2 regions of the Pseudoalteromonas sp. NSLLW24 genome follow, and region 1 is predicted to be linked to the other one. Evidence: predicted binding sites of a transcription regulator. Region 1 holds the regulator's gene; the other holds the start of a gene.
What was found. Region 1 encodes ArgR, which controls arginine synthesis, uptake and breakdown. Its sites were predicted from a motif close to ANTGAATANNTATTCANT; they were not measured.
Positions count from the first base shown of each region.

Region 2: the regulator ArgR is predicted to act here: its motif matches at 8,614-8,631, upstream of argC (N-acetyl-gamma-glutamyl-phosphate reductase).

Region 1 covers NZ_JADYWQ010000005.1:160,772-170,511, forward strand. The annotation lists gene I6E72_RS07080 (tRNA-uridine aminocarboxypropyltransferase) at 167-847, shown strand; gene I6E72_RS07085 (hypothetical protein) at 858-1,373, opposite strand; gene I6E72_RS07090 (Fe(3+) ABC transporter substrate-binding protein) at 2,311-3,315, shown strand; gene I6E72_RS07095 (ABC transporter permease) at 3,315-4,946, shown strand; gene I6E72_RS07100 (ABC transporter ATP-binding protein) at 4,947-5,996, shown strand; gene I6E72_RS07105 (Dyp-type peroxidase) at 6,045-6,944, shown strand; gene argR (transcriptional regulator ArgR) at 6,952-7,419, opposite strand; gene mdh (malate dehydrogenase) at 7,645-8,577, shown strand; gene ispB (octaprenyl diphosphate synthase) at 8,664-9,635, opposite strand.
Region 2 covers NZ_JADYWQ010000002.1:41,828-51,567, reverse strand. The annotation lists gene I6E72_RS01860 (hypothetical protein) at 1-79, opposite strand, end outside; gene I6E72_RS01855 (hypothetical protein) at 72-596, opposite strand; gene I6E72_RS01850 (hypothetical protein) at 589-1,104, opposite strand; gene I6E72_RS01845 (hypothetical protein) at 1,609-2,142, opposite strand; gene I6E72_RS01840 (hypothetical protein) at 2,156-2,365, opposite strand; gene argH (argininosuccinate lyase) at 2,631-4,496, opposite strand; gene I6E72_RS01830 (argininosuccinate synthase) at 4,546-5,748, opposite strand; gene I6E72_RS01825 (ornithine carbamoyltransferase) at 5,745-6,677, opposite strand; gene argB (acetylglutamate kinase) at 6,685-7,452, opposite strand; gene argC (N-acetyl-gamma-glutamyl-phosphate reductase) at 7,453-8,463, opposite strand; gene argE (acetylornithine deacetylase) at 8,688-9,740, shown strand, end outside.

The DNA.
Region 1 (9,740 bases):
GTTTTTGTATCTAGTTGTTCTAAATAAAAAATTTTTAACGACGTTATAGTGCAATTTAATTCGTTAAATTGATCAAAGATTTATGCAGGTTGGTATGACTATAAATATAAGATTAAATAGCGATAAGTCGTTACAATGCGCGCTTAATTAATTGAAGGTAAATACAGTGAAAAATTCAGTTTTAGCATTACGCGCTCAACAAATAAGTGAATCCCGTCGAGAGTTTAATGCTCGAGGCGGTAAATTAGATCGCTGTGAGCAATGCTTAATAGCTAAGCACTACTGTATTTGTAAAGGTGTTGAGCATGCAGATTGTAAAGCAGCTGTGTGCTTATTAATGTATCACAATGAAAGTTTTAAACCTTCTAATACTGGGCGCTTAATTGCTGAAATAGTGCCAGATAACCACGCCTTTAGGTGGGACAGAACAGACCCTAATCCAGCGCTTTTGGCTTTAATAAATGATTCACAATATCAGCCAATGGTAGTATTCCCTGCTGAAGATGTAGAAGAGGGCAGGGCCATTACCGAAATAAGTATTGAAGAGGGTAAAAAACCGCTATTTATATTTTTAGATGGTACCTGGCGTGAAGCTAAAAAAATGATTCGCAAAAGCCCATACTTAGATAACTTGCCTATACTTTCTGTTACTGCTGATAAACTATCCGATTACCGATTACGTGTTGCCCCTCATGCGCATCAACTAGGCACTGCTGAAGTGGCTATTATGGTGCTAGCGCTTGCGGGAGAAATGGATGCATCTTCTAAATTAGAACAGCATTTTATTAAGTTTCGTGATGCGTATTTGCTTGGTAAGCGCAATAAAGGTCGACCGCTAGAAGAGTAGTTTTACGCAGTTAAGCGAAAGCTTGCTGCTCTTTTAAGTGAGCAAGTGCTTTATTTTGAATTGCTCTGAAGCCTTCTTCAGATGTTAATTGTAAAACCGTATTATATAATTGGCTTACGCTATTGTGAGCCTGAATAAACGAGGTGCAGTCCTCACCAATCATATCCTTAGCCTCTTCGACTCGCTTTAAAAAGTAACAGCTAATATCGGTTTTTCCCTTAAAGTGAGTAGTCGCAATAGCGTTTGCTATTCTATTAAGCTGATAACTAAATTCATCAGGTCGAGAACCCTCACCCCATTTACTAATAGAAATATCGCTTTCTAACTGGATAATTACGTTAAGTATGTTTTTAAACTCACTCATTGGCATATTTAAAAAGTTATAACCTTTGGGGCTAAATAAAGCTTTATACGGATTTTCGTTGGGAGTTTGGGCACTAAAAACACCAATTGGTTTTGCTGTACTTGCGTCTGATACTTTACATAAAAAGGTATTGCTTTGCGGCATTTTAAAATTCATATCCATTGAGTATTTATGATCCTTGCGTTACTTAGTTATCGGCGCAATTAATGAAAAACTTAGCGAAATTTAAAATATTAATAAAGTATTTGAAGGTATTAATATTGATTAGCTGGGATGCAGTATTACCCTGCAAAAGTTAGTGGTAGTTGCTTAGAGCTTTACTAAACCCAAATTTTAGGCAAAGAAAAGCGCGCTCTATCTCTAGGCGCGCTTGCGGAATCTTCTAATTTTCTGCATCCTGCAATTGAACTTAATCAACTCCAATTTTTACTAATCCATGTTTATTACTATATTACTTTTTAGTTCTATGTAATGTAGACCATCCGGGCCTGTATCCTTAAATTCCTAAACATCCTGTAGGGTAAATACTATTACCAAATCCTTAATTACACTTCCTAGTGTATCCCTATTTTAACCAATCCATTGTGTTGCCTTAAAGGCCTGTCCATTTATTCCTTAAACATCCTGTTAAACAACTTAGCCGTGTTGTTATCCTTTTCGCATCTTCCTGACGCTGTCCTTTTTACAACATTGCGTTGTGATACTCATCCTGAGCCTGTCCTAAAATCCGTGTTGTCCTGGTAACCTAATCATTGGTTGGTTGAGTAAGCAGTCCATTTCCTTTTACTCAATAAGCGTCATTGCTTGGTTGATGCGTAAATTATAGTGCAATAGAGCAACTAAAATAGGGATAAAACTACATTCAATTAGTATTTACGCAATAGTAATAATGTGAAAGCTCAATTAATACAGGTGCTTAGGTTGTTTTTGTGTGTTTTTTATCTTGATTATTACTCATTAGCTGTCACATCCGTGAGACATCTCTTACACTGCATTTCCTTTTTGGGCGTTATTTACATATTTACATTTATTTAAAGTGTGCACTTTTTGAATGAGCGCGGTAGAATTCGATGATAATAACAATTATTTAGGTGAAATAATGAAGACAGTATTTACACTTGTTTTAGGATTAGCAGCATCGGCACCAGCCTTTGCAAGTGACGTTGTTAATATCTATTCTTTTCGTCAGCCGTTTTTGATTCAGCCAATTTTAGAAGATTTTACAAAACAAACGGGAATAAAAACCAATGTTGTTTTTGCTAAAAAAGGGTTAATTGAGCGTGTTAAACGTGAAGGTAAACATAGTAAAGCCGATTTAGTATTAACCTCTAATTTTAGTGCGCTTATTCAATTAGAAGATTTAAAATTAACACAAACTATAAAAAGTGACAGTGTAAATAATAACGTGCCTGCAGCTTTTCGTGACGGTGATGGCCAATGGGTCGCGCTTACTAAGCGAGTGCGTAATGTGTATTCATCAAAAGAGCGAATTGGTGCGTTACCTAAGCTCACTTATGAAGATTTAGCAGATCCTAAATACAAAGGACAAATTTGTACGCGTTCTGGCAAACATCCATATAACTTAGGTTTAGTGGCTTCTATGATTGCACACCATGGTGAAGCGCAAACCAAAGAGTGGCTTGAAGGTGTTAAGGCTAATTTAGCACGTAAACCTCAAGGTAACGATCGTGCTCAAGTTAAAGCCGTTAAAGAAGGTTTATGTAACTTGGCATTAGGTAATAGTTACTACCTTGGTAAAATGCTAGAAGATAAAGAACAAAAAGGTTGGGCTGAGGCCGTAAATATTAACTTTCCGAATCAAACTAATCGTGGCTCACACATAAATGTTTCGGGTGCGGTTATTACCAAATATGCTAAAAACCCTGAAAATGCATTAAAGCTCATAGAATATATGACCGACAGCAAAGCACAAAACATGTATGCCTCATTAAATATGGAGTATCCAGTTAAGTCGGGTGTTGAACTATCAAGTTTGGTTGCGTCTTGGGGGAGTTTTAAAGAAGACAGCTTGCCACTTGATGAGATTAGTAAATATCGTCCGTTAGCGCTTAAGCTAATTGATGAGGTGAAGTTCGATCTTTAATGACTAATAAATTTAAGCTGTCTAAATGGCAGCTCTTTGCGTGGTCGACTGGCTTAATTCTATCGGCCCCGTTGTTTTTTCTTCTTTTTGAATCTCTACAAGGTAGCTCTGAGGTGTTTTCTCACCTGTGGGATACCGTGCTTTGGGATTACATAACCAATACCGTATTGCTTGTTTTAGGTGTTTGCGTCCTTAGCTGCGCCATAGCTTTGCCACTTGGATGGCTAACGGCTTACTGTAGTTTCCCGGGTAAAAAACAGTTTGAATGGGCACTTATGCTGCCCCTTGCTATGCCCACCTATATTATTGCCTATGTATACACTGATTTATTAGATTATGCGGGCCCGGTGCAAATAGCGCTGAGAGAATGGTTTGGTTGGCAATCGCCTAATGACTATTGGTTTTTTGATATACGTACATTACCCGGCGCCATCGTTATGATTGCCTTGGTGCTTTATCCGTATTTATTTTTGATTTTTAAAACGGCTCTTCGCGAGCAGTCATTCAAATTAGTACAAGCTAGCCAGTTAATGGGATTATCTCCTTGGCAAAGTTTCTTTAAAGTAAGCTTAGTACTCTCTCGTGGGGCTATTGTGGCGGCTCTTGCGCTTATAAGTATGGAAACCATGGCTGACTTTGCAACAGTGAGTTATTTTGCCGTAAGTACATTAACGACTGCCGTATACGATACGTGGTTTGGTTATTACTCACTTACAGCGGCAGCTAAAATATCGGGTGTGATGTTATTACTGTTATTTTTAGCATTAATGGCAGAGCGCTTTAGTCGTCGTAACCAAGCTGTATTTGAGCGCCAATCAAGTGTAAATAGTGAATCTCTCTATGTATTAAAAGGAAAGTCAGCTTGGCTCGCAACGGCATTTTGCAGCTTTATTTTATTTATCGCGTTTGTAATCCCTATTGCAGTACTTATAAATTACGCCATTACCTACTTTGATAAAGCATGGAATGTAGAGTTTTTTAGTTACGCTTGGCAAAGTTTAAAAGTGGCTGGGGTTGTGAGCCTAATAACGATTACGTTGAGTGTTTTTGTCGTTTTTTATCAGCGTGTGGCAAAGCAAGCGTATCCGCTTATTCCCGGGCGTTTAGCAAGCACAGGTTATGCGTTGCCAGGAACTGTACTCGCTATTGCGGTTTTATTACCGCTTACGTTATTAGAGAACACCATTAACACAGCGCTCGAGCCGTATAATTTAGATATTGGCTTGCTGCTTACAGGTAGCATTTTTACTATTATTATTGCTTATATTGTTAGGTTTTACGCCATTGCACACGGAGCAATTGAGTCGAGTTTTTTACGTATTAGCCCATCACTTGATATGGCAAGCCAATCAATGGGTAAAAGCCAAGGACAAACACTGCGTTTAGTGCACCTACCTTTACTGCGAAGAGGATTGCTTACTGCTGCGTTATTGGTATTTATTGAGTGCATGAAAGAACTGCCGGCTGCGCTATTGCTCAGACCGTTTAATTTTGAAAGCTTAGCTACTCATGTATTTCAGTATGTGAGTGACGAGCAGTTAGAGCTTGCTTCTATATCGGCATTATTTATTGTTATTGTTGGGTTTATTCCTTTGTATTTTATTAATCGTTCTATGGAGCAGCGTAGTTAAATGAGTAGTTTAATTTTACAAGGCGTGAGCTATCACTATAACGGCACAAAGGTTATTCACGATTTAGATTTAACGGTGGGTAAAGATGAAATTGTTTGTCTACTCGGAGCGAGTGGGTGCGGCAAAACGACCACGTTAAAAGCGATTGCAGGTTTAATTGAAGCTAAGCAAGGGTCTATTTTTATAGACGGTAAATTAGTGAGTGATGAGCAATCGTTTGTCTCGCCTGAGCACCGTAACATCGGCATGATGTTTCAAGATTATGCATTGTTTCCGCATTTAACTGTAGCAAATAATATCGCATTTGGGCTTAGTAAAATGAGTAAAGCTCAAAAGCAGCAACGCGTTGATGAAATGCTTAAGCTGGTACATTTAATTGGCTGTGCCGACAGGTTCCCGCATCAGTTATCGGGTGGTCAACAGCAGCGTGTAGCTATTGCTCGTGCATTAGCTTATAAGCCTAGTTTATTGCTACTTGATGAGCCCTTTTCAAATATCGACACACAAGTACGCTTTGAATTAATTGCCGATATACGTCGAATTATTAAGGCAACCCAAGTATCTGCTGTGTTTGTTACACATTCAAAAGAAGAGGCGTTTGCCTTTTCAGATACACTTGCCATTATGCATCGCGGTAAAATTGAGCAACAAGGCACGCCTGAGCAGCTTTTTGCAGCTCCATGTTCAAAGGAGGTTGCAGAGTTTCTGGGTCAAGGCATATACTTGAGCGCAGAAGTATTAACAGCAACTGAATATAAAACACCATTTGGTTTAGTCGAGTCCTATGTTGAGAGTAAGCAAAACGTAAGCGTAGGGCTTATATATGTGCGCCCTCATCAAATAGAATTAGTGGCAGATAACCAAAGTGACAAACTCAGCAAGCGAGCTACAATCATAAGTCGTCGCTTTATTGGTTCGGCGTATGTTTATTCACTTGTTATTGATGAACAAGAAATTGAAGTTGCTGCACAATATGGCCAGTCATTTGAAAATAATGAGCAGGTTATAATAAAAATAAAACCTCACACGGTGAATTTTTTCGAATCGTAATTAATTTGTTATTCGCTGTGTTTTTATCTATAAAACTAAGGAATAACAATGGCGCAAGCGCAATCAGGGATTTGTGCTGAAGCAAACTTACACGGTTTGCACTTATTTTTTAATGTGTTTGATGGTCAAGATGAATCACTTCGCGCAAAGTTAAAACAAGTAAGCGCTATTGAAGAAGAATTTAGCGATCAATTTTCAGAATCAATGCTCTCTTGTATGGTTGCTATTGGTGCGCAATATTGGCCGCATATCCTCCCTGAATACATCCCAAGCGAATTACAGAGCTTTCCTAATATAAACCATAGCGATCATCAAATGAGCGTACAACCGTGCGATTTATTTGTGCAAATTCGCTCTGACCGTGAAGACGTTAACCATTTATTTGCGCTGCAAATTTTAAAACTATTTGCCCCCGATGTTGAGCTGGTGGAGCAAATTCGTAATTTTCGCTTTTTAGATGGTCGTGATTTTAATGGTTTTATTTATGGTGGCGACACCGCACATGGAAGAAAAAAGCGCGCTACGGCTTTAATTAGTAACCCTGGCAATTTTGAAGATCAGGGGAGTTATATTCATGTACAGCGTTATAAGCATGATTTAACTATGTGGCAGCACTTATCATTGAGCGAGCAAGAACAAATAATGGGACGTACGCGCCTTGATAACACGCTAATTACCCCTGCGATCGAAACCAGCCATGCTTCACGTAGCGAACTAAAAGACGAAGACGGACAACCGCTATTATTAAATCAGAGCATGCCTTATGGCGATGTGTATGAGCAGGGAATGTTATCAATTACATGCGCTTGTACGGGCACCGCATTTGAAAAAGTACTTAATAGTCGTTTAGGGGAAGGGGATTGTTACGACCACTGGCTTGATTTTACTCAAGCCGATATGGGTTCTGCTTTCTTTGCGCCTTCAGTCGGGTTTTTAAAACAAATTTAGTTTGCTATTAAACCGTATCAAATAAAATGCGAACACGTTCAAGTGTTACATCTATTTCAGATATTTTAGCAGGAGCGATAAAAATAGTATCGTCGCCTGCAATTGTTCCTAGTACGCCATCTGCTTTACCTAATGAATCTAATAAACGAGCGATAAGCTGAGCGGCGCCTGGACTGGTACGAATAATGATCATCATTTCGTTGTGCATAATATCGATTACTAATTGGCGTAATGGACTTTTAGCCGTAGGTACACCCATTTCAGCAGGTAAGCAGTAAACCATTTCTTGTTTAGCGTTACGTGTGCGTACAGCACCAAATTTACTTAGCATGCGCGATACTTTACTTTGGCTTATATTGTCAAAGCCTTGATCTTTTAATGCATCAACTATTTCGCCTTGAGAGCCAAAATTTTCTTCTTTTAATAGTGATTTAAATGCTTTTACCAGTGCTTCTTGTTTATCTTGTGGTTGCATAGTCTTTATTCGTTTTTGTTATTTATGCCGCAAATTCTACACAAAAATGAATAATTATGCAGCAGTTGTTTAGTTAACTTGCCAGTTTGATGCGTTAAATCACAAAAGTTTACGACTATGGTCGAAAATATACTTGAAATAGACAGGATAAATTTGTTTTTAGTCGCTAATTTCATTATCTTAAGAGCCACAAATGTTTCCTACCTCAAATTACGGAGAATTCCAATGAAAGTTGCTGTATTAGGTGCTGCAGGCGGTATCGGCCAAGCGTTGTCTTTATTATTAAAAACAGGCTTACCAGCTGGCTCTGAATTATCACTTTATGATGTTGCACCAGTAGTACCAGGTGTTGCGGTTGACCTTTCTCACATCCCAACAGATGTTAAAGTAGCAGGCTTTGGCGCAGACGAATTAAACAAAGCGCTTGAAGGCTCTGACATCGTTCTTATCCCAGCGGGTATGCCACGTAAACCAGGTATGGATCGTGCTGATTTATTTAATGTAAATGCTGGTATCATCAAAACTTTAGCAGAAGGCATTGTTGCCAGCTGTCCTAAAGCGTTAGTAGGTATTATTACTAACCCAGTAAATGGCACAGTTCCAATCGTTGCTGAAGTATTCAAAAAAGCAGGTACTTACGACGCTAAACGTGTATTCGGTATTACTACGCTTGACGTTATTCGTTCAGAAGCATTTGTTGCTGAACTTAAAGGCGTAGACGTAGCAACTGTTAAAGTACCAGTAATTGGTGGTCACTCAGGCACAACTATTCTTCCTCTACTTTCTCAAGTTGAAGGTGTTTCTTTCACAGATGAAGAAGTTGCTGCACTTACTCCACGTATCCAAAATGCGGGTACTGAAGTTGTAAATGCTAAAGCAGGCGGTGGTTCAGCTACGCTATCTATGGGTGCTGCTGCAGCTCGTTTTTGTATGTCTTTAGTTAAAGGCCTACAAGGTGAGGAAGTTGTAGATTACGCTTACGTTGCTGTTGAAAATGGCGATGCAGAGTACTTTGCACATCCAGTACGTTTAGGTAAAAACGGCGTAGAAGAAATTCTTTCTTACGGCGAACTAAGCGCATTTGAAACAAAAGCAAAAAATGACATGCTTGAAACACTGAAAAAAGACATCAAAGAAGGTGTTGATTTCATGGCGTAATAGCCAAAGTAGAATAACAAAAAAGCCTGCATTTGCAGGCTTTTTTATTGCTCAGAATTAATTTCACACTGTGTAACTGGTTAAAACTAGTGGTCGCGGTCAACCGCAATACGGGCAAGGCTTATGAGTGCTTGCTTATAGTCAGACTCAGCTAAAAAGTCTAAACAGGCAATAGCTTTGTCAGCTTCAAGCTCTGCTTTTTGCATTGTAAATTCAAGCGCATTAGTTTGCTTTAGTGCCGATAAAATTTCTTCTAAATGCTCCATACCATTACTGTGCTCTATTGCATCACGAATAAGCTGCGTTTGCTGCTCGCTACCATGTTGCATAGCATAAATAAGTGGAAGCGTTGGTTTGCCTTCAGCTAAATCATCACCAATGTTTTTACCCAACTGCTCAGCATCTGCATTGTAATCGAGTACATCGTCTACTAGCTGAAACGCAGTACCTAAATGCATACCATATAGGTTTAGCGCATCGAGAGTAGTTTGGTCTTGCTCAGTAATAATGGCAGCAAGGCCTGTCGCTGCTTCAAACAACTTAGCTGTTTTAGAGTAAATAACCTGCATATAACTGGCTTCGGTCGTATCTGGGTCGTTGCAGTTCATTAACTGCAATACTTCACCTTCAGCAATAATGTTTGTTGCATCGGCAAGTATTTGCATAATCTGCATTTTTCCAAGACCAACCATAAGCTGAAATGAACGAGTGTAAATAAAGTCACCAACCAATACGCTAGCAGCATTACCAAATTCAGCATTTGCTGTAGGCGTGCCACGTCGTAAGTTTGATTCATCTACAACATCATCATGCAATAGCGTTGCTGTATGAATAAACTCAACAATTGTTGCAAGTGTTATGTGATCTTTACCCTGATAACCGAGCGCTTTGGCTGCTAAAATCGCGAGCATTGGACGAACGCGTTTGCCGCCACTGCTAACTATATATAAACCAAGCTGATTAACTAACGCCACATCTGAGCGCATTTGCGCATGTATAAGTTGATTGACGTCATTCATATCGCTTTCGATTAACGCCTGGATAGCTTTTATATCCATTGATCTCCGAGCCAATTTTTATGTGTGAACGGCGCAGATTGTACAACAAAAAATGCACTAGCTCGATATTTTGTGACGATTGATTGAAAAAACACTATTAAAGTA
Region 2 (9,740 bases), on a different contig from region 1:
ATGCAATTACAAAGAACCATGTAATAAAAATACCTACATAATCTCTAATCGCTACCAGATCCCACAATATGTCAGCCATCATGCCCCTTTATGAATTTATTATTTCGTAACCACCCTTTTAGCTTATACAAACCTAAAATATCCTTGTTTATGATCAACACCAATGCCATTGTAAAGTCGACAAAATACATCCCAAAAATATAAACCGTCCAAAACCACCAATAGTAAAGGGTACCTGCAATTTCAATATCGTAGTGCATACCTAAAAATAAACATGCATTAATAACAAGCCCAACAATTAAATAGTAAAAAGCAATTGGTATAAATTTTTTATATATGAATCGCCAAAGTATAAGGGCGCTAATAGTAGCAAGATCATAATAGAAGTAATTTAGATGAGGATTTTCAATAAGTGGATCCATAAAAAGACTAGATATATATGAGACCATCATTATAAATGAAAGATGCGTTCTACTTTTATCATTTTTATTAATACTCGCTGATAAATTATATAAAAATGCGATTAGGAAGAACCATGTAAATAGTATTGCTACGTTATACCCTAAATCTACCAGAGCCCAAAGTATGTCAGCCACTACTATTATTCCTTTTCATAATACTATTGTGGAACCATGTTTTAATTGCAGCTAATGCTAAAAAATCTTTGTTTATAAAAAATATAGCTACCATCATAAAGTCGGCTAAATTAACAACAATTGAATAAAATGACCAAAACCACCAAGGTTCGTAATTTTCAAAAATATATACATCTAGATGCATACAAAAAAACAAAAATGCATTTACCGTTAGGCCTAATAATAAATAAAGAGATATAAAATTTTTAGTTAGGAAGTATTTAAAAGCAATGATGAAAAAAATTGTTATCACATCAAAAAAAAAGAGTTGAATGTATGATATTTGCTCTATATCTATAAAAAGGCTAGATGAATAAGAAAGCGACATAACCAACGATAACCAAACCGCTGTCTTATCTGATTTATTTATGCTTATAGCAAGTGAGTATAAAAATGCCATTAAGAAACCCCACTGTACAAAGGCACCTATGTACAATGAGACGATTGGACTAACCAAAAATTCACTCATTATTTTACGACTTTTTCAAGTTTAATTTGAAGGGTTTTAAAGGTAGCATCCGTAAAATGTTTCGATTAAGGACTAATGAAAGCATCATGAGAATATCTATAGTATTGATCCCTATCGAATAAAAACTCCAATACCACCAAGGCTCAATATTATATAAGACATATAGATCATAGTGCAGTATTAGGGTAAGTACTGCATTTATCGTTAACGAAATTATGATGAAGTGAAAAGCTGCAGAACGTTGGAGCACTTTGAAGTACTGTAAAGTTAACAGAACTAAAATTGTAATGAAATCATAAAGCGCCCAGCTTAAATATAAATTTTCTAATAAGTTTATATAACCACTAGAAATATATGAGCAGAGCATAAGCGCAGATAGATATACTGGAGACTTGTTTTCTTTATTTATACTGGAGGCCAAACAGTATAAAAGGGCCATTAAAAAGCCCCATTGAGAGAAAGCTTCTACATAATCCATTAAAGATTCAGTGACGTACATTTTAGTTACGTTGTTGGTTGTGTTTTTCTCGATTTAAACAATCGAGTTAATTTTCTTTTTATACCGTGTAGACCTAAAAAGTCTCTATCTACAATGAGAGCTACGACCATTAAAAAATCAATAATATTTACAGAAAACTGATAAACACTCCAAAACCACCAAGATTCAAGATTTTTATTAATATACACATCTAAATACATCAATAAGAAAAATATAGAATTAACAGAAAGACCTATAAGTAGGTATAAAAATGAAGGTGTAGTTTTTTTAATAAATAAAAATGCGATAGCTAAGCATAAAATTGTAGATAGGTCGTAAATTGCCCAATCAAAATAAGTCGTATCGTAATATGAAAGCCAAGTAAATATATAATCTGTTGCAGTATAGGAAATCATCATAATGAATGAGCTGAGCAATAGTGTGGTATCCCTTTTAACATCTAAGCTATATACAAAGATATTAAAAAAGAATGCCATCAAAAAAGCCCACATTGAGAAGGCTGACAGCGAAAACAAACCAAAAAACTCAGCTAAAAACATTCAATACCTTGTATTACTTAGGGCGAGTACCTGAACCACCTGAAAGGATTGCAGCGCCACCACGCTGTAAATCAGTACTCGCAGCAGTCATCGCCTCTTGAGAGAAGCTTACTGTATCAGATTGCAGGGTTTTAGGGCTAGCAGTTTGTTCCATTGCAGGCTTTAATTGTTGTGTTTTGTTGTATGCTTGCATTTGTACTTGGCTATTAGCTGAAACTTGCATGTGATTGATCCTTGTAAAAGTTTTAATTATATTTGGTGCAACTTTTAACCACATTATTATGTAGATAAATGCATCACCTGTTTAAAGTAGTGATAGCTATTTTGCTATCTACTTTATACAAAGCAACCAATGTGCCAACTTTTTTTGACACCTTAAAATTTACTCAAAACATACTTATATAATCAAACCAAACAGCTCCGACCAGTTTACTACAAACATAAAAAAACGCACAGGGATAACCGTACGTTTTTTGTATCCAGGGATTTTAAGCTACGTATTTACACGGGATCTCCGCACGTGTACTTAACTTCAAAATATATTCCATTGCTACTTCGTCACAATTTTCTTTACGAAGGCAAAGTTCACAATCTTTCATTACTTTTTCAGGCAAAGAGTCTTTGCTACAAAAAGTAAAACGTTGTTGTTCAAAAAAATCTGGTACGCGTGTTAATACAATAACTCGGTTAAGTGCCAATTTTTTGGCTTTAGTAAGTAGATGATCTACAAGCTGTCTACCCTGCCCCGACACTTTACTTTTTGGGTCTATACCCAATGAGCGTATTTCAGCAAGGCCGGTATCGTAAATGTATAACGACGCACAGCCCGACACTTTTCCATTTATTTCTGTTACTGCAAACTCGTTAATAGAGTGCACCATATCGCTTTTTGCACGAGGCAGGTTTTCACCTACCGTTGCCCAATGCTGTATAAGCGTGGCAATTGCTTCTACATCATCTAAATTTGCATCACGTACCGTTATTTGCTGTTTTTTTTTGGCTTCTTTAACAGCATTCGTTACTTGTTCAATAGACGTCCCACCAAGGGCTTTACGTGCTTTTATACATGCATCAATTTCAAGTACTGGGTAAACATCGTCTTCAAATACAGTGTTTACTGATTTGTACTGCTCAAGCGATAGCTCTTCAAGCGTTTTACCTTCGCTAATCGCAAGCTGTACAAGTACACCTACAATGTGATGCCCTTCTCTAAATGGCACACCTTTAGCAACTAAGTAATCAGCAAGTTCGGTGGCATTTGCATGCCCTCCTTTTGCTGCAGCAAGTGTCTTATCGCCATTTACTTTAACGCCTTTAATACATGCTTGCGCCATATGAATACATGCAAGCCATGTTGGCATAGCGTCGAATAGCCCTTCTTTATCCTCTTGCATATCTTTATTGTATGCAAGTGGCAGCGCTTTTAACGTCATCATCATAGCGCTAAATGCACCAAACACACGTCCGGTTTTACCGCGAATAAGCTCGAGTGCATCAGGATTTTTTTTCTGAGGCATGAGCGATGAGCCTGATGTTACGTTATCAGCAAGCTCTATAAATCCGGCTTCACCCGAATTATAAAAAATCAGATCCTCTGACATACGAGATAAGTGAATCATCGAAATAGACGCACAACTTAAAAGATCTAAAACAAAATCACGATCAGATACACCATCAAGGCTGTTTTTTGTAGCCGCTGTAAAACCTAGCCCATGCGCTAATGCTTGGCGATCAATCGGATAAGCAGTACCTGCTAATGCACCACTGCCTAATGGGCAAAAATTCATGCGCGCTTTAGCATCTTGCAGGCGGCTTTCATCACGCTCTAGCATCTCTACATACGCCATACACCAGTGGCTAAACAATACTGGTTGTGCGCGCTGTAAGTGCGTGTAACCTGGTAATATTGTGCCAAGCTCTCGCTCTGCAAGCGCTACAAACTCGCCTTTAAGCTGTGCAATAGCATCTAGTAAATGGTCAGCCGTATCACGGCACCATAATCTAAAGTCGGTGGCAACTTGGTCATTACGGCTTCGGCCTGTATGTAATTTTTTAGCTAAATCACCTACTTTTTCAATTAGAGCTGCTTCAACATGTGAATGAATATCCTCTGCACCTGAAGTAGCTACCGCTTGTGGATCTGCTTTAACTTCTTCAAGCAGCTCATTTAATGCAGCCACTAATCTTGTGTGCTCGTCACTTGAAAGTACACTTACCTGTTCAAGTGCACCAGCCCATGCCACAGAGCCAATAATATCTTGCTCTGCTAACTGGTAGTCAAAGGGAAGAGAGTCGTTAAATTGCTTAAACGCCTCATCTGGACCCGTAGAAAAACGTCCGCCCCATAATGCCATGAAATCTCTCCAAACCCTGTAGTGCCCGTTTTATAAGGGGCGTAATAAATTACTTTTTAGCGAGTGCTGAAATTCTGCTTGAAAGCGAGAATAAACGAATAAAGCCTTCAGCGTGTGATTGGTCGTACACATCATCTTCGCCAAATGTAGCAAATGCTTCGCTGTATAAGCTATTTGGTGACTGCTTTTGAACTGCAGTTACTTGGCCTTTGTATAGCTTAAGTACCACTTCACCTGTTGCCACTTTAGAAAGTGCTTCAGCACCGGCTAAAATAGAATCTTTAAGAGGCGTAAACCAACGGCCGTCGTATACTAAATGCGAGAACTCGCCACCGAGTACTTCTTTCCACTTACGGCTTGCTTTATCAAGCACTAGCTCGTCAATGGCTTGAAGCGCTGCCATAATGACTGTACCGCCTGGCGTTTCATAACAACCGCGTGACTTCATGCCAACTAAACGATTTTCTACAATATCAACACGTCCAACACCATGAGGCGATGCAATATCGTTTAATTTAACTAAACAATCGTAAGGTTTAAGCTCTACGCCATTTACAGCAACCACTTCGCCTTCAACAACTTTTAATGTTACTAGTTCTGATTTATCTGGTGCTTGCTCTGGAGAGTTAGTCCAAGTCCATACTTGTTCAGTTGGTTGACACCATGGGTCTTCAAGCTCACCACCTTCGTGCGAAATATGCCATGCGTTAGCATCACGGCTATAAATTTTTGTAGCAGATGCTGAACACGGAATGTCACGCTCTGCTAAGTAATCAAGTAATGATTCACGGCTCGATAAGTCCCACTCACGCCATGGCGCAATTACTTTTAAATCAGGGGCTAGTGCTGCAAAACATGATTCAAAACGAACTTGGTCATTACCTTTACCAGTACAACCATGAGAAAGTGCATCAGCACCTACTTTACGTGCAATTTCAACTTGTGCTTTAGCAATAATTGGGCGCGCCATAGAAGTACCTAATAAATAAGTACCTTCGTAAATTGAGCCCGTTTTAAGCGTTGGGTAAATGTAATCACTTACCATTTCATCTTTTAAGTCAACTACGTAACATTCAGATGCACCAGAGGCAATTGCTTTAGCTTCTACGCCTTCAAGTTCTTCAGCGCCTTGACCTACATCGGCAACAAACGCGATTACTTCACAGCCGTAGTTTTCTTTTAACCATGGCACGATAGCCGACGTATCAAGACCACCAGAATAGGCTAAAACGACTTTTTTAATTGAACTCATAGGTGTTCCTTAACAAAATTTGGATTTAGTAATGTAACTAGCAGAGCATTTTGCGCATGCATGCGATTCTCTGCTTGTTGAATGATTTTTGATGCTGGACCATCCATTACCTCAGAGGTAATTTCAAATTCACGGTGTGCCGGTTGGCAATGTAATACCGTAGTCGCACCTGTTTGATCTAGCAATGCCTGGTTTAATTGATAAGGCATGTATTTTTCTTTTACTTGCTCAAGCGGCGTTGTATCACCCATTGATACCCATGTATCTGCGTATACAACGTTTGCACCAACTGCAGCTTCAACTCTATCGCTCACCATGACTGATGCGCCATTCATTGCTGCAATTTGCTCTGCTTTTTTAAGTATTTGTGAATCTGGCGAACACCCTTTTGGTGTTACAGCAACAAAGTCAGTACCTAGCGTTGCGGCAAGTAACATCAATGAATGAGTCACGTTATTGCCCTCACCTAAGTAAGCTACTTTAAGCTGACTCACATCGCCATGTACTTCTTGAAGTGTTAAAAAATCAGCAAGCGCTTGGCAAGGGTGGTACAAGTCACACAAGCTATTTACCACAGGTACCGATGAATATTCACCTAACGTGGTTAATGTGCTGTGCTGATTTACACGCGCCACAATACCGTCGGCCCAAGTAGAAATATTAAGTGCAAAATCTTTAATTGATTCACGTGCACCCATAGCGCCATTTTGCTGATCTAAATAAACAGCATGACCACCAAGGCGATTAATACCTATATCAAACGATAAACGTGTACGTAAACTTTGTTTTTCAAACAATGTTACGATTGATTTACCCGATAATACTTGGCTGTATTTTTCTGGCTTTGCTTTTATATCTTGCGCTAACTTTAATAAATTAAGTGCGCCTTCTTGGTCTAATTCTAAACCCGTTAAAAAATTCTCAAACATAATAAACCTATGGTGTAATCTTTGTTCCGACATGCTCGCCTTGCAGCAGAGCAGTTAAATTTTCTGGCTTTTGCCAGCTGGAAATATACACACCGCGTCGTAAATGTTGGGCAGCGTGAAGGCTGGTCTTAACTTTGACCTCCATCCCGCCCACAATTACTCCATCTGTAATTAAAGTATCAATGTGTTTTGTGTCAAGTTGATGTAACGGTTGTTTATTTGCGTCAAGTACCGCTTCTACATCCGTCATAAAAATTAGTTCTGCATTTAAATTACTGGCAATAGCCGCTGCAGCTTCATCTGCATTTACGTTGTACCACAAGCCTTGTTCATCAAAGCCGATAGAGCTAACAATAGGTAAACGAGAAATTCTAAGTAAATCATTGATGATAGAATCGTCGTTACTTGTGCATTTACCCACTAAGCAAAGCGCTTTTAATTTTTGGGTTGCAGTCACACCCGCCTCAAAAAGACTTAAGCCGACAGGCTTATGCCCTGCGCTTATAGCTTGAGTCATTAATTGTTTATTAGCGCAACCTGCAAGCGCACCCACTATATAAGGCATTTGCTCTGCTGGACTAATACGTAAACCTTGGTGTTTAGCACTAGCAAAACCCGCTTGCTTTAGCCATGTATCTACTAAAGAACCACCGCCATGAACAATGACAAACTCATCATTTTTTTGCTCGCTTAGCACGTCAAATAACGCTTTTGCTGCATTTTCTGTATTAAGTACTGCACCACCGAGTTTAATAACCCACGTTTTTTTACTCATTTAAAACGCTCCTTTTAAGCCCGTAGTGTGATCTAAATTCATAGAAATATTAATACACTGCAAAGCTTGTCCAGCAGCGCCTTTTAATAAGTTGTCAATGGCAGACATTACAATTAACTGCGTGCCTTGTTGCTGCCAACCAATATCAACAAATGGTTGCTTAGCAACACCTTTAATTGACGGTATTTTATCGCCTAACAAACGAATTAATGGTTCGTTAGCAAGCACTTGATAAGCAGATGCAACGCTTTCCTTGGTAACGCCTGGCTTAAGTTGTACATAAATAGTTTCTAATATACCGCGCGGAAAGCTACCTAGATGCGGTGTAAATAATACTTTGTGGCCAAGGTGTTGTTCAATTTCAGGACCGTGGCGATGGTTAAACAAACCATAAGGTGCAAGCGATACCTCACAAAAATGTGTTCCTACACTCGCTTTACGCCCGGCACCCGTAACACCCGAAACGGCATTAATAATAATACTTTCGCTGCTCAATAAGCCTGCTTGTTTAAGCGGTTTAAGTGCATTGAGCGCCGCTGTTGGGTAACAGCCTGCAACAGCAATTAGCTTTGCGTTAGCGATAGCATCACTGTTCCACTCTGCTAAACCGTAAGCCGCTTCATTTAAAAGCTCTGGGTGTTGATGCTCAAAACCATAATAAGTAACGTAATCATCATTATTTGCTAGGCGATAGCCACCAGATAAATCAAATACTTTTTTACCCATAGCTAAAAATTGAGGCGCTAAATCAACACTTACTTTGTGATCGGTACATAAACACACATAGTCAGCATCACTTTGAATGTCATCAAAAGCTGATGCACTAAGAGGAAGTAAAGGACAATCTAGTAAGCCAAGGTGCTCTGGGTATAAATCACTTAGTAATTTATTTTTATCTAAGCTACCCTCAGATACATAACAGCCTGTTAAGGTAAGGTTTGGATGATTAGCAACTAAGCTTGCTAACTCTGCGCCGCTATAACCGCTTGCGCCAATAATAACTACATTCATTGATTACTCGTTATTTTAAAATTTACTGCTAAATATATATGTTGTTCGCTTAAACTAGCTAAGACGCTAAATTAAGACTTAATTTAATGAATTTGTAGATTATCGTCGCATTATTTTCATAGCTTTACTTTAATATATTTATGCTTAAAAAGTGAATTGATATTCATCATAAATACTTTTATATTGTTATGCAATTAAATTGAATAATAATTTTGGATTTTTTTATGCCTTTGCCTTCGTTTATTTCTATGTATCAACAATTGATTGCAGCCCCTTCTATTAGTGCAATTGAAGACAGCTTGTGTATGAGCAATAAAAACGTAATTGAACTCCTTGCGAGGTGGTGCGAAACACTCGGTTTTACGTGTGAAATTATTGAATTAGAAGGAGGTAAAGGCCGCTTTAATTTATTAGCAAAGCGTGGAAAAGGCGATGGCGGGTTAATGCTTGCGGGCCACACTGATACAGTGCCTTTTGATGACAGCCGCTGGAACCACAATCCGTTTGAACTTACCGAACTCGACAATAAATTGTACGGGCTAGGAAGCATTGATATGAAAGGCTTTTTTGCTTTTGTATTACAAGCGATTAGTGAACTTGATGAAAAGCAGCAAACTCAACCTATTTTAATACTCGCCACTGCCGATGAAGAAACAACTATGGCAGGTGCACAGCAAATATGTAAGCACCCTAATTTAAAACCTGCACGCTGTATAATTGGCGAACCTACTGATATGACGCCAGTATTTATGCACAAGGGCCATATGAGTACAGCAATAAGAGTGGTTGGTCGCTCTGGGCATAGCTCAGATCCCGAACGTGGCCTTAACGCCATTGAAGTAATGCATAAAGTGATCACAAAATTGATGATCTTAAAAGAGCAATTAAAGCATAAGTATTCAATAAATCACTTTAAAATTCCTTATCCAACATTAAACTTAGGTAATATTCATGGTGGCGATAATGCGAATAGAATTTGTGGTTGCTGTGAAATGCATATAGATATGCGCCCATTACCAGGTTTAAGTGTACAAGAACTACAAGCATTAGTGCTTGATGCAACAAAAGAGATAAATCAGCAATACCCAAATGCGGTGAGCGTTATTGATTTACATGAACCAATCCCGGCGTTTAGTGGTAGCACCGACAGTGCTTTAGTTAAAATGGCTGAAAAAATAGCGGGGCAAAAAGCGGTCGCAGTAAATTACTGCACTGAAGCGCCGTTTATCCAGCAACTCGGTTGTGAAACAATCGTAATGGGCCCAGGCTCAATTAAC